DNA from 2 places in the Kitasatospora sp. NPDC043950 genome. Region 2 is predicted to be linked to the other one. Evidence: riboswitches for the same ligand, from Rfam matches in the RefSeq annotation. Region 2 holds a riboswitch; the other holds the start of a gene.
The links. A riboswitch is a leader RNA that binds a small molecule or an ion and turns the genes downstream of it on or off. The one in region 2 is predicted to bind guanidine.
Positions count from the first base shown of each region.

Region 1: another riboswitch for guanidine. It lies ahead of AC07BF_RS15710 (MBL fold metallo-hydrolase); the one in region 2 lies ahead of AC07BF_RS27315 (DMT family transporter).

Region 1 is NZ_JBWKER010000020.1:42,127-49,295, reverse strand. It holds gene AC07BF_RS15725 (iron-siderophore ABC transporter substrate-binding protein) at 1-784, opposite strand, end outside; gene fhuB (Fe(3+)-hydroxamate ABC transporter permease FhuB) at 890-3,055, shown strand; gene fes (enterochelin esterase) at 3,077-4,192, shown strand; guanidine-III (ykkC-III) riboswitch at 4,257-4,317, shown strand; gene AC07BF_RS15710 (MBL fold metallo-hydrolase) at 4,330-5,184, shown strand; gene AC07BF_RS15705 (DHA2 family efflux MFS transporter permease subunit) at 5,250-6,650, opposite strand; gene AC07BF_RS15700 (MbtH family protein) at 6,647-6,832, opposite strand; gene AC07BF_RS15695 (amino acid adenylation domain-containing protein) at 6,825-7,169, opposite strand, start outside.
Region 2 is NZ_JBWKER010000045.1:33,389-40,557, forward strand. It holds gene AC07BF_RS27295 (alpha/beta hydrolase) at 1-244, opposite strand, end outside; gene AC07BF_RS27300 (class F sortase) at 241-885, opposite strand; gene AC07BF_RS27305 (polysaccharide deacetylase family protein) at 1,290-2,582, shown strand; gene AC07BF_RS27310 (MFS transporter) at 2,586-4,043, opposite strand; gene AC07BF_RS27315 (DMT family transporter) at 4,160-4,474, opposite strand; guanidine-III (ykkC-III) riboswitch at 4,518-4,584, opposite strand; tRNA gene AC07BF_RS27320 (tRNA-Cys) at 4,670-4,741, shown strand; gene AC07BF_RS27325 (xanthine dehydrogenase family protein molybdopterin-binding subunit) at 4,838-7,165, opposite strand.

The sequences.
Region 1 (7,169 bases), on a different contig from region 2:
GGCTGTGCGCGTTGCCGTCCTTGTCCTGCGCGGCCGGGCGGGTGAGGCCCATGTCGAGGGCGACGCCGCTGGCGAACTGCTTCTTCTCCATCCAGCTCGGCCCGGTCGGGTTCCAGCGGACGATGGAGACGGCCGCGCCCTTGTTCTTGCCGAGGTCGCCACCGGCCTTGGCCGCCTTGGCCTCGTAGTCGGCGATCACCTTGTTGGTCTGGTCGAGCTTGTTGACGGCGTTTCCGATGCCGCGGAAGGCGAGCTTCCAGTCGTCGGTGGGCGCCATGGTGACGAGGGTGGCGGGGGTGATCTCGCGCAGCTGCTTGAGCATCTGCTCGTCCTGCATGTCGCCGGCCAGGATGAGGTCGGGCTTGGCGGCGATGACCTTGTCCATCACGGGCTGCAGCAGGTTGCCGACCACCGGGACGCCCTGGACCTTGTCCTTGAGGTAGGCGGGCGGCTCGTTGAGCCCCTGGCCGTTGGTGATGCCGACGGGCTTGACGCCGAGGGCGAGCACCGCGTCGAGGTCCTCCTGGGTGAGGGTGACGATCCGCTGGGGCGCGGCGGGGATCTCGACGGCCTTGCCGGTCGCGTCCTTGACGGTGCGCTTGCCGCCGGCCGCGTCCGCCGCCGGGCTGCCGGCGGCGGAGGAGCCGCCCGCGGAGCCCGAGGATCCGGAGGAGGACCCGGAGGAGCCGCACCCGGCGAGCAGGAGGGCGGCCGCCCCGGTGACGGCCAGCGCCCGGGCCGCGCGGCGGCGGACGGGGTGGAGCGGGCTCTGGGCGAACGGCATGGGTGCCTCCGGGCAGCGGTGGTACGGGGGTTGGGCGGCGTCCGGGCGACCCGGCACGGTGACGGTGCCCACAGGACGATGCGCTCATTAGGTTAGCCTTACCTTATGACATTGTCGCAAGTGGGCGCCCCCGGGGAGTCCCGCACCGAGCCGGACGCCCCGCCGCCGCCGACGCCACCGCGCGGGGACGGCCGCCGGGCCGCCTGGCCGATCGCCCTCGGCGCGGTCGCGGTCCTGCTCGCCCTCGCCGCGCTCTCGCTGTCCGTCGGCGCCGGGGAGGTCGGCCCCGGGCGGGTGCTGGACTACCTGCTGGACCGCCACGGGGCCCGCGCGGACGGCCGGCTCGCCCTCGTCGTCGGCGACCTGCGCCTGCCCCGCACGGCCACCGCCCTGCTGGTCGGCGCCGCGCTCGGGGTCGCCGGGGCGCAGTTGCAGTCCGTCACCCGCAACCCGCTCGCCGAGACCGGACTGCTCGGCGTCAACGCCGGCGCCTCGCTGGGGGTCGTGCTCGGCATCGCCGTGCTCGGCATCCAGACCTCGTACGGGTACCTGGCCTTCGCCTTCGGCGGCGCCGTGCTCGCCAGCACGCTGGTGCTGCTCATCGCGGGTGCCCGGGGCGGGTCCCCGATGCGGCTGGTGCTCGGCGGCTCGGCGGTCGGCGCCACCTTCGGCGGGCTCACCGGCGTGCTGATCGTCAACTCGCCCGAGGCGTACGACCGGTACCGCGTGTGGGTGCTGGGCTCGCTGGCCGGGGTGGAGGGCTGGACGACGCTGCGCCAACTCGCCCCGGTGCTCGGCGTGGGCTTCCTGCTCGCCCTGCTCGCCACCCGGCCGCTCACCGCGCTCGCGCTCGGCGACGACCTCGCCCGCGGCCTCGGCCACCGGCCCGGCGCCACCCGGGCCGCGGTCGCCTTCGCCGTCACCCTGCTGACCGCCTCGGCCGTCGCGCTGGCCGGCCCGATCTCCTTCCTCGGCCTGCTCGCCGGGTTCCTGGCGCGGGCCATCGCCGGCCCCAGGGTCGGGCAACTCACCGTGCTCGCCGGTCTGTTCGGTGCCGCCGTGCTCACCGGGGCCGATGTGCTGGCCCGGGTGGTGGCCCGCCCGTTCGAGGCGCCGGTGTCGGTGATCGTCTCCCTGGTCGGCGCCCCCGCGCTGATCGCGATCGTCCGCTCCCGCCGGACCGCCGCACTCGGCATGGCCGACCCGGCCGAGCCCGCCCCCGTCCGGCGGTCCGAGCCGCCCGCGCCGAAACCCGACCTGGTGCTGCGGCGCGGCGCCTGGTCGCTGCTGCTCCCCCGCCGGGCGCTGCTCGCCTCGCTCGCCCTGGCCGCGGCGCTGCTCGCCGTCGTCGTCGTGTCCGCCCACGCCGGGCAGAGCGAACTCGGCCTCGGCCGCACCCTCCAGGCCGTGTTCGGCTACGGCGACCGGCTGGACGTGCTGCTGGTGCAGAAGTTCCGGCTCGGCCGGATCGTCGCCGGGCTCGCCGCCGGCGCCGCCCTCGGCCTGGCCGGCTGCCTCACCCAGACCCTCGCCCGCAACCGCCTCGCCACCCCCGAACTGCTCGGCGTCAACGACGGTGCCACCGCCGCCGTCCTGATCTCCGCCACCGTCTCCGGCACCTTCGGCGCCTGGTGGGCCGGCCCGCTCGGCGCGCTGGCCGCCGTCCTGGTCGTCACCCTGGTCTCCGGCGGGCTCGGCGCGCAGGGCTACCGGGTGCTGGTCGTCGGCCTCGCGATGTCCGCGCTCGCCTCGGCCGTCATCCAGGTCGCGCTCGCCCGCCGCTCGCTCAACTCGGCCGGCTCGCTGTACGTCTGGACCTCCGGCAGTCTCAACGGGCGGGACTACGCCGTCGCCACCCCGGTCCTGATCGGGCTGGCCGTACTCGTGCCGCTCGCGCTGGCGGTGGCCCGGCGGCTTGCGGTGCTGCGCTTCGACGACAGCGTGGCCGCCTCGCTGGGCGTCGACCCGGGCCGGGTCCGGCTCGGCTGCCTGCTGCTGGCCGTCGCGCTGGCCGGGCTGGCCGTCGGCGTGTGCGGGCCGGTCGGCTTCGTCGCGCTGGCCGCGCCCGTGATCGCCGGGCGGCTGGCCGGGCCGGCGCGCGTGCCGGTCCTCGGCTCGGCACTGACCGGCGCCGTCCTCGTCGTGCTCGCCGACACCGTGGGGCGGGTGCTGATCGACGGGGTGGAGATCCCGGTCGGCATCGTCACCACCGTCCTCGGCGGCCCCTTCCTGCTCTGGGTGCTGCTCGGCCGCAAGGGCACCCCCGCTTAACCTTCCCGAGGAGTACCGCAGATGGAAACCCTTCCCCTCGTCGAGCCCGATCCGGCCGACCCCGCCTACCGCCTGGTCACCTTCGTGCACGAGGACGCGTCGTGCGACGGCGTGCTCGCCCTCCTGCACACCGTCACCGACAAGGACCGGCACGCCGGCGACCTCGCCCCGCACCTGATGACCCGCCGCGACGACGGCCGCTGGTCGATCACCTACCGGCTGCGCGCCGACCACCGGGCGTCCTACCAGCTGTACCCGTTCCGGGGGGACGCCCCCGGCACCGCCCGGGCGGACTGGCTGCGCGTCCTCGACCACGCCCGCCCCGACCCGCACGACGCCGCCCCCCGGCTGCCCGCCCGCGACGGGCGCCACCCGTCGTCCGTGCTCAGCCTGCCCGACGCCCCCGCCCAGCCGTACGTCCGGCGGCGCGACGGCGTGCCGCGCGGGCGGACGGTGGCCCACGAGGTGGCCGGGCGGCGGGTGGACGTCCACCTCCCCGCCGGGGGCGGGCCTTCCGCCGGCGGCGGGCCGTTCGCGGTGGCCGTGCTGCTGGACGGCGAGATGTGGGGCGAGGTGCTGTCGGTCGGCGACACCCTCGACAACCTGGCGGCGGACGGCGCCATCCCGCCCACCGTCGCCCTGCTCGTCCACACCATGGGCCCCTGCCGACCCGACGACCTCAGCTGCAACCCGGCCTTCGTCGACCTCCTCGCCGACCGCCTCCTCCCCTGGGCGGCGGCGGAGTTCGGCACCACCACCGACCCGGCCGCCACCGTGATCGCCGGCCAGAGCGCGGGCGGCCTCACCGCCGCCTTCGCCGCGTTCCGGCGCCCCGACCGCTTCGGCGGCGCGCTCTGCCAGTCCGGTTCCTTCTGGTGGCCGGACGAGACCGAGTTCGACGAGGGCAGTGAGTGGCTGACCCGCCAATTCGCCCGCGAGCAAAGGCGGGAGGCCCGGTTCTACGTCGAGGTCGGCCTCCAGGAGTGGATGCTGCTCCCGCAGAACCGCCACCTGCGCGACGTCCTCACCGCCCGCGGCTACGACCTCGCGTACCGCGAGTTCAACGGCGGCCACGACTACGCCTGTTGGCGCGGCGGGCTGGCGGACGGGCTGGCGCACCTGCTCGGGGGTGCCTGACGGTCCCCACCGGGTCGGCGGACCGGCGCGCGGCGACGGGGGCGTGCTAGCGTCCCGGTGGCGGCGCGCCGGTGACCGCCCCGGACGAGATGTGCGCCGTACCCGGCCCGCCAAGACGACGCACCGAGGGAGACGTCATGGCCGCCGGTGCCCCGATCGCCCGTCCGCTCGACGTGCGGTGGATCCACGGGTCCCCGTCCGCGAAGCACAACACGGACCCGGACATCCAGGTCCACGCGTACGACGAGCACACCGTCATCCTGCGGCAGAACAAGGCGGTCGACTACGAGGCGCCGTTCCTGTTCCTGCTGTTCGGGGGCGAGCGGGCGGTCCTGATCGACACCGGGGCCACCGCCTCCGCCGCGTACTTCCCGCTGCGCACCGTGGTCGACGGACTCATCGACCAGTGGCTCGCCGACCACCCCCGCGACGGCTACGGACTGCTCGTCCTGCACACCCACCCGCACGGCGACCACGTCGCGGGCGACGGGCAGTTCGCCGACCGGCCCGCGACGACCCTGGTCGGCGCCGACCCGGCCACGGCCTGGCCGTACTTCGGCTTCGACCAGGACCCGGACGCCGTCGCGCGGGTGGACCTGGGCGGCGGCCGGGTGCTCGAATGCCTGGCCACCCCGGGCCACCACCCGGCGGCCGTCACCTACTACGACCCGTGGACGGGCCTGCTGCTCACCGGCGACACCGTCTACCCGGGCCGCCTCTACATCGACGACTGGCCGGCCTTCACCCGCACCGTCGACCGGCTGATCGACTTCGCCGAACGCCGCCCGGTGACGCACCTGCTCGGCTGCCACATCGAGATGACCCGCACCCCCGGCGTCGACTACCCCATCCGCACGACCCACCAACCCGACGAGCCGCCCCTGCAGCTGACCGTCGGACACCTCCGGGCCATCCGCACCGCACTCGCCGACCTCGGCGACCGACCGCGCCGGCACGCCCTGCCCGACCTGATCCTCTGGCCGAGCGCCTGAGCCCGGAAGGCCGCGTCCAACGAACTGACGCCGCACCCCGCGATCGCGGGGTGCGGCGTGGCTGTTCAGTCGGCGGGGGGTGGTGCCGGCGCCTCCCGGGGGAGGCGGGTGGTGAGGAGGGTGCCGGCGGCGACCAGGGCGGCGGTGAGCAGAAGGGCGAGGCGGTAGGGGCCGGGTGAGCCGCCGTCGGTGTCCAGGGCGCCGATGAGGGCGGCGGTGGCGGCGATGCCGAGGGCGCCGCCGAGGGTGCGGACGATGGTGAACAGGCCCATGGCGCGGCCCATCGCGGGCCCGGGGACGTCGGCGAAGCCGGCGATCTGGACGGTGAGCACGGCGGTGCCCAGGACGAGCCCGACCGCGAACATCAACGCCCGTACGGCCCAGGGGTTCTCGGCGAAGCCGAGGGCGGCCAGGACGAGGGCGGCGAGCAGCAGCGCGGGCAGCGCGAGGCGGCGGGGACCGAACCGGGGCAGCAGGCGGTCGACCACCTGGGAGGCGGCCATCAGGCCGATCGCCTCGGGGAAGACGCTCAGCCCGGCGTCGAGGGCCGAGGCCCCGAGGGCGGCCTGGTAGAGCAGCGGGAGGACGAACAGGGCGCCCATCAGGCCGGCCGAGGTGAGCAGGGCCAGCCAGGTGGCGGTGCCGAAGGCGCGGTCGGCGAGCTGCCGCAGGTCCACCAGTGGTTCGGCGGAGCGGAGTTGGTGGCGCACGGCGATGACGAGCAGGAGGAGACCGGCCACGCCGCTGAGCGCCACTCCCGGCGAGGACCAGCCGTGCGCCGGGCCGAAGCCGAGCGCGTAGGTGAGCAGTCCGAGGCCGGGGGTGGCGAGCAGGAAGCCGGTGGTGTCGAAGCGGCCGGCCGGGGGCTCGTCCGCCGCGCGCAGGCCGATGAGCCCGGTCACGACGGCCGCGACCCCGACCGGCACGTTGACCAGGAACAGCCAGTGCCAGGAGAGGTGTTCGGTCAGGAGGCCGCCGAGCGGCGGGCCGAGGGCGGGCATCAGGGCGGTCGGGACGATCAGGATCCGGCCCAGGCCGGCCCGCTCGTGCGGGGCGAAGGCCCGGAACAGCAGGGTCATCCCGACGGGGGTGAGCAGCCCGCCGGCCACGCCCTGGACGGCCCGCGCGGCGGCGAGCGAGCCGAGGCCGGGCGCGGCGGCGCACAGGGCGGAGGCGAGGGTGAACGCGGCCAGGGAGCCGAGGAAGACCCGTTTCACGCCGAACCGGTCGCCGAGCCAGCCCGCCACCGGCAGGCCGACGGCGAGGCCGACCAGGAAGGCCGTCTCGACGGCGTTGGCGGCCGAGACGGGCCGCCCGAAGTCCTCGGCGATGGTGAACAGCGCGGGGTTGACGATGGTCGAATCCAGGCCGTTCATGCACATCGCGGCGGTGTAGACCACGACCACCGCGGCGCGCCCCGCGAGCAGGGGGCGCGCCGGGGCGGCCTCGACGGCCGGAGGGGTCACAGGTCGGTCCAGTGGGCGGTGATCCACTGCACGGCGTCGGCGCGCTCGCACGGGCCGTGGGAGACGTTCCAGCCGGCCGGGACGGCGGCGAAGGCCGGCCAGAGCGAGTGCTGGCCCTGGTCGTTGACGAGGGCGAGGAACTCGCCGTCGCCGTCGAAGGGGTTGGCGGGGGCGTCACTCATCGGAGGACTTCTCCAGGTGGTCGGTGATCACACGGGCGATGTGCGCGATCGGGGCGGGCAGGGTCATGTCCTTGTGCGAGCAGGCGACGTCGGTGTTGTCGATGCGGCCGGACACGTACGGGGTCCAGAGTTCGGGCACCAGGGTCTCGTCGATGGTGTCGACGGTGGCGCGGAAGAACAGCACGTCGCCGTCGAAGGGGCGGTGGTCGTGGCCCCGGACGAGGTGGTTGGTGTTGAGGTAGATCCGGTTGAGGGCGGCCACGGTGGCGTCGTCGAGTCCGGCGAGCGGGCTGCCCTCGCGGCGCAGCAGCTCGGTGACGGCGGCGAGTTCGAGCGG
Region 2 (7,169 bases):
AGTCCGGTGTGCCCTCCGGGAAGGGGTGCCACCAGCCGTCGACGCCGAGCTTCACCAGGGCGGTGAGCGTTCCGGCCAGCATCAGGGCGCCGAAGAGGCGCGGGGCCCGCCAGCGTTCGTGGCGGGAGAACGCGAGCAGGACCAGCGACCCCCAGCCCGCGGCGAGCACGGCGTACGGGATCGGGCCGTGGGTGAGCGGCCAGTCGATCGGGTTCCAACGGGTGGCGAGGGTCAGCGTGGTCATGCGGCTTTGCCCGGCCGGGTGGTGTCGGCCAGGAAGCCGTAGGCGACGACGTTGCCCTCGTAGCCGTGCTCGGCGCTGTACGCGCCGCCGCAGGTGATGACCCGCAGCTGAGCGTCGGCGGCCTGGCGGTAGACCCGGTCGTCCGGGAAGTCCTTTCGGTCGTGCACTTCGATGGCGTACAGCTGGTAGACGGCGACGGCGCCGTCCGCGCGGGCGATCTCGATCCGGTCTCCGCGCCGGAGCGCCCCCAGGTTGTAGAAGACGGCCGGGCCGGCCTTGTTGTCGACGTGCCCGGCCAGGATGGCGGTGCCGCGCTGCCCGGGGCTGGCTCCGCCGCGGTACCAGCCCGCCAGGTTGCGGTCCGCCTCGGGCGGGGCCTGGAGGTGGCCGTCGGGGTCGAGCCCGAGCGCGGTGACCGGGGCGTCCAGCCGGACGGCCGGGATGCGGATGCGGATGGGGTCGGAGGGGCCCAGCGGCGGGACGACGGAGACCGGGGCGAAGCCGGACAGCGTCTGCGTGCTGCCGGGGGCGGGCGGCAGCACGCCCTGCCCGCCGTCGTGCAGCAGCCAGGCACCGAGCACCAGCGCGGCACCGGCCGCCAGGGTGCCCGGCCACGGGCTCCTGCTCTGCTGGACGCCCACGGGCGCTCCCCTCTACCGACGGATTCCCGATCCTGGGAGTTTCCTGGGAAACAATTCAATCGGATCGGACCTTAAAGCACGTCCACACGATGGGCGTAATGACACCCCCCGATCGGCAGGGCAACCGCCCGAATCCGTGCGCCCAGTGGGCATCCGGTGACGGAACGCGACGGCCGTTTCCCAGGTGACGGCGCCACCGGAACGCCTCGGTACGAGCTTCGACGGCGCGGGGGGTCGGTCCGGTTGCGTCAATCGGGCGATCGATGAAGACCGCCAGTGGCGCCTGGCCGACCGATCGAGCCCAGCTGCCATGCTGACCCGGTCACGGGTTCTATCACCCCACTTGTCCGACCGGATTTCCGCACGCCTGTACGCCTGCCGAACGCCTCATGAACGGAGTGACCATGGCCGCTCTCTCCCGCCGCACCCTGCTGGCCGCCGGTGCGGCCTCCGCCGCCACCCTGGCGACCGGCTGCGGAAGCAACAGCGCCGACAGCAAGAAGCCGATGATCGGCTCGGCCGTCCCTCCCACCGGCGCGGCCGTCGACCAGAGTGCCGGCCCCACGGACGCCGCCGAGCAGCAGGCCGTCCTGATCGGCGACGGCTCCACCTCCGACACCGGGGCCCAGCCCCACCAGCCCACCCCCGAGCGGCTCAAGGCCGGCGAACGGCCGCCGCAGTTCGTGGTCTTCTCCTGGGACGGCGCCGGCGAACTCGACAACGGACTGTTCGCCCGCTTCCGCCGGCTGGCGCAGGAGCACAACGCCTCGATGACCTTCTTCCTCAGCGGCCTCTACCTGCTGCCCGAGTCCAAGAAGGACCTCTACCGCCCCCCGCAGCACAAGGTCGGCGCCTCCGAGATCGGCTACCTCACCGACCAGCACATCCACGACACCCTGGAGAACGTGCACGCGGCCTGGCTGGAGGGCCACGAGATCGGCACCCACTTCAACGGCCACTTCTGCGGCGCCACCGGCGTCGGCAAGTGGTCCCCGGAGGAGTGGGACAGCGAGATCCAGCAGGCCATGGACTTCGTGACGAACTGGCGCACCAACACCGGCTTCACCGACCTGCCGGCCCTGCCCTTCGACTACCGCAGGGAGCTGATCGGCAGCCGCACCCCCTGCCTGGAGGGCCAGCGCAACCTGCTGCCCACCGCGGTCAAGCGCGGCTGGCGCTACGACAGCAGCGGCAACGGCACCCAGGTGTGGCCGCAGAAGATCCAGGGCGGTGCGCTCTGGGACCTCCCGCTGCAGTCCATCCCCTTCCCCGGGCACACCTTCCAGGTGCTGTCGATGGACTACAACATCATGTACAACCAGTGCGGCCCCAACACCAAGGCCGACCCGGCGCTCTACCCGGGCTTCCAGGCCCAGGCCCGCGACTCCTACCTGCTGGGATTCGACCGCACCTACAACGGCAACCGGGCGCCGTACGTCATCGGCAACCACTTCGAGGAGTGGAACGGCGGCATCTACATGAACGCCGTCGAGGACGTGCTCCGGACGATCGCGGACAAGCCGGAGGTCCGGCTGGTCTCGTTCCGCCAACTGGTGGACTGGCTGGACGCCCAGGACCCGGCGGTGCTGCGCAAGCTCCAGGGCCTCGCCCCGGGCCAGGCGCCGACCGGCGGCTGGGAGGCCTTCCTCGGCACCCCCGGGGCACCGCCGGTGCCCTCCGCCGCCGCTGCCGGCTGACCCTCAGGACCTGGCCCGGACCCGGCCGGCGAGCAGCGCCCCCAGCAGCGCCACGCCGGCCATGGCCAGCAGGATCACCGCGAAGGCCCCGGGCGAGCCGGCGGCCCCGGACGAGGCGGTGGCCCCGGCGCCCTCGTGGGCGGCGGCGAGCGAGCCGCCGCCCAGCACCGCGAACATCACCCCCGCCAGGCCCGTCAGCAGGACGTTGCCCAGCGCGTCGCTCATCTGCAGGGCCGCCGAGTTCACCCCGGCGTCCTCCGGCGCGGAGAGCTTCATCATCAGCACGCTGACGCTCGCGACCGTCAGTCCCATCCCGATGCCGCCGACGCCCCAGGCCACCGCCGCCACCCAGGCCGGCACCGCCGGGACCAGCACCAGCGCGGCGCCCGCGATCGCCACCGTGGTCAGCACGAACCCGCCCCGGATCATCGCCTCGCGGTAGCGCTCGGCTCCCGGCCGCCCCTGTAGCCAGGAGCCCAGCGCCCAGGTGAGCCCGCCGCTGGTCAGGGTGAGCCCCGACATCGTCGGCGAGAGGCCGCGCTCGGTGGTCATCATCAGCGGGACGAAGGCCTCGGCCCCGAGGAACGCCCCGGCCGCCAGTCCGCGCAGCAGGATCACCGCCGGCAGCCCCCGCCCTGCCCGCAGGGTCCGCTCGGGCAACAGTCCCAGGACGGCCGGCACCAGCAGCGCCGCCCCGACGATCCCGGGGAGCAGCCCGATCAGGTCGTGCCGCCCGCCCGCGTACTGCAGCAGGCCGGCACCGAGCGCCGCCATCGCGGCCAGCAGGGTGCGCCGGCGGTCGAAGTCCGAGCCCCTGGCCACCGGGTGCTCCCGCTCGGAGCGGGTCAGCGCGGGGCCCATCACGGCCAGCGGCAGCAGGATCAGCACCGGCACGGCCAGGAACACCCAGCGCCAGCCGAGGTGCTGGGTGATCGCGCCGGAGACCAGCGGCCCGATGATCGAGGGCAGCACCCAGGCCGAGGAGAAGGCCGCGAACACCGCCGGCCGCAGCCGCTCCGGGTAGGCCCGGCCGACCACCACGTACAGCGCGACGATCACCAGCCCGCCGCCCAGGCCCTGGATCGCCCGCCCGGCCACGAACACCCACATGCCCGGCGCCGTCCCGGCCACCACCAGGCCCACACCGAACACCGCGATGCCGGTGAACAGCGGCTGCATCGGCCCGCGCCGGTCGCACCACTGCCCGGAGACGACCAGCGCGAACAGCGTGGTGGTGAAGTAGCCGGAGAAGGCGAAGGCGTACAGCCCGATGCCGTTCAGCTGGCGGGCCGCGGTCGGCATCGCGGTGTTGACGGCGGTCGCCTCGAAGGCGATCACCAGGACCACCGACACGATCCCCAGCGTCAGAGCGCGGTAGCGGCCGCTGAGGACCCCGCCACCTGGGTCGAGTTCGGAGGGTATCGAGGCGGAGTCGACCGAGGTGGGGGAGGCAGTGGTCATACGTAACATCGTAAGGGCCGTCTGCCTTCATGACCCCTGACCCGAGTCGGTGACCAGCTAGGTCGCTGGGCCTAGGACCGGGGTCGGGGGAAGGGCGGGCCAAGCTCAGGCGGCGGTCAGTGGAGCACCTTCAGGCCGACCACGCCGGAGACGATGAGCAGCAGGCAGCCGATCCGGGCCGCCGTCACCGCGTCCCCCAGGACGGCCATGCCGTAGAGCGCGGTGCCGACCGCACCGATGCCGACCCAGACCGCGTAGCCGGTGCCGATCGGAATGGTGCGCATCGCGTACGCCAGCCCGCCCATGCTCAGCAGCAGGGCCACACCGAAGACGAGGCTGGGGGTGAGCCGGGAAAAGCCCTTGGACGACTCCAGGGCCACCGCCCACACGGTCTCCAGGACACCCGAGATGATCAGAACGAGCCATGCCATGACGGCCTACCTCCGCAGTCCACAGCGGCCGGATTGCCGCTGAACTGCGCCGTCTTGTCGTCACCGGGTACGACGCGCTCGTCCGGGGCGGCCGGGCAACCGACCACCTGGTTCCGACCGTAGCACAAGCCGCCATACAGAATTTACATTCCGCCGTTGACGGCCCCCCGCGCATTCCGCCACTATGAATTCACTGGCCGTGTGCCCGAGTGGCTTAGGGAACCGTCTGCAAAGCGGTGTACACGGGTTCGATTCCCGTCATGGCCTCGCCGGAAATGGAATTGCCGGTCGACATTCCGTCGACCGGCAATTCCTGTTTCCGGTATTTCCGGGGCGGTCGGCCGAAGCCGCCGCCCCCGCCCGTCAGACCGCGACCGCGTCCTCCGGCCGGATCGGCAGCCGGCCGACCGGCAGGCCGGTGGCCGCCCGGACGGCGGCGGCCACGGCCGCCGGGGCGACCACCGCGGGGGCGGCGCTGACCGCCTTGGCCCCGAAGGTGGCGACCACGTCCCGCTCCTCCAGCAGGGCGGCGATGCGCACCTGCGGGGTGTCCAGCGCGGTGGGCAGCCGGTAGCCGGTGAGCGAGGGGTTCAGCAGCACGCCGCCCTCGGTGCGCAGGTCCTCCAGCAGCGCCAGGCCGACGCCCTGGGCCACGCCCGCCTCGATCCGGTCCTCGATCTGCCGCGGGTTCAGCGCCCGGCCGACGTCCTGGGCGACCGTCATCTCGACCACCCGGACGGCGCCCAGCTCGATGTCCACGTCCACCACCGCGCGCATCGCGCAGAACGCGATCGACACGAAGGCGTCGCCCTGCCCGGACTCGTCCAGCGGCTCGGTGGGGTGCGGGCGGCACTGGGCCGTCGCCCAGAGCTCCTTGCCCTCCAGCGCCTCGGCGACCGGCATGCCGAGCACCCCGTCGTACGAGGTGATCTTTCCGTCGGCGATCTGCAGCAGTTCCACCGACATCCCGAAGTTGGCGGCGATCGGCTGGAGCAGCTGGTGGCGGACCATCAGCGCGGCGCGCTCGACGGCGCCGCCGGAGACCCAGGTGTGCCGGCCACGGGCGGAGGGACCGGCGATGGACTGGTCGCTGTCGGCCGGCGCGATGTACACCTCGCTGACGCCCAGCACGGTCTGCACGATCTGCCGGGCCAGCGTGGCGAAGCCCTGTCCGGAGTCGACGGCCGCGCAGATCACCGTGGCGTGGTCGCCGCTGACCCGCACGGTGGCGGTGGAGACCTCGTCCTCGCCCTCCGCGCCGAGCATGTGCACCATGCCGACGGCGTAGCCGATCCCGCGCCGCACCGCCGCCGGGTCGCCGGCCCCACCGGGCCCGCCCGGCAGCAGCCACTCGGCGTCCGGGTCGTCCACCGGCAGGGCCGGCAGCGGCTCGGCCGCGACGGCCTCCAGCAGCGCGCCGACCGGCGCCGGGCAGGTGACGGCCTGTCCGGTGGGCATCGGGTCGCCGGTGGCCATCGCGTTGCGGCGGCGGATCTCCACCGGGTCCACGCCGATCCGGGCGGCCAGCTGGTCCAGCTGCGACTCGTAGGCGAAGCAGGCCTGCAACGCGCCCTCGCCGCGCATCCGCCCGGCCGGCGGGTTGTTGGTGCGCACCGCCCAGGCGTCCACGAAGACGTTCGGGCAGACGTACGGGCCGACCGAGAACGCGGTGGCGGCGGCCAGCGCCTCGGCGGAGACGTCCGCGTACGCGCCGCCGTCCAGCAGGATCTGCGCCTCGACCTTCACCAGGGTGCCCTCGGCGTCGGCGTGGTGGCGGTAGCGCAGCAGCGCGGGGTGGCGCGAGGGGTGGGTGTGGAAGGACTCCTCGCGGGTGAGGGTCATCTTCACCGGGCGGCCGGTGCGCAGCGCCAGCAACGCCAGGGTGACCTGGAAGGAGAGGTCCTCGCGGTCCGTGGTGGCCCCGGGCACGCCGGTGACCACCAGCCGGACCCGGTCGGGCTCCAGGCCGAGGCAGGCGGCGGTGCGGTCGCGGTCGCCGTGCGGGTCGGTGGAGGACAGGTGCAGTTCGACGCCGCCGTCCGGGCGCGGCACGGCCAGCCCGGCCTCGGCCCCGAGCGGGGCCGGGTCCTGACGGCCGACCTGGTAGAGGCCCTCGATGATGATCTCGCCGGCCGCGTCCGGGTCCCCGGTGCGCAGCGGCAGGTGGCGGAACAGGTTGCCGTCCGGGTGCAGCGACGGGGCGGTGAAGGCCTGCTCGGGGTCGGTGACGGCCTCCAGCGGCTCGTAGTCGACCGCGATCAGACCGACCGCCAGCCGGGCGGTGTCCGGGTGGTCGGCGGCCACCGCGGCGATCGGCTCGCCGTGGTGGCGCACCACGCCCGCGGCCAGCACCGGCCGGTCGGCGACGATCGGCCCGGCCGGGGCGCCGTCCGGGGTTCCGTCCGGGCCGGGCGGCAGGTCGGCGGCGGTGACCACGGCGTGCACGCCGGGCAGCGCGAGCGCGGCCGCGGTGTCGATACCCCTGATCCGGGCGTGCGGGTGCGGCGAGCGCAGCACCGCGCCCCAGAGCAGCCCCTCGGCCCACAGGTCGGCCGCGTACGGGTAGATGCCGAGCGCCTTGGGCAGTGCGTCGCTGCGCAGCGGTGAGCTGCCCAGGCCGAACGGCTCCGGTGCGCCGCCCTCGCCGCCGTCCTGCTGGAGTGCTGCGCCGATGTCGGTAGGCGACGTCATGATG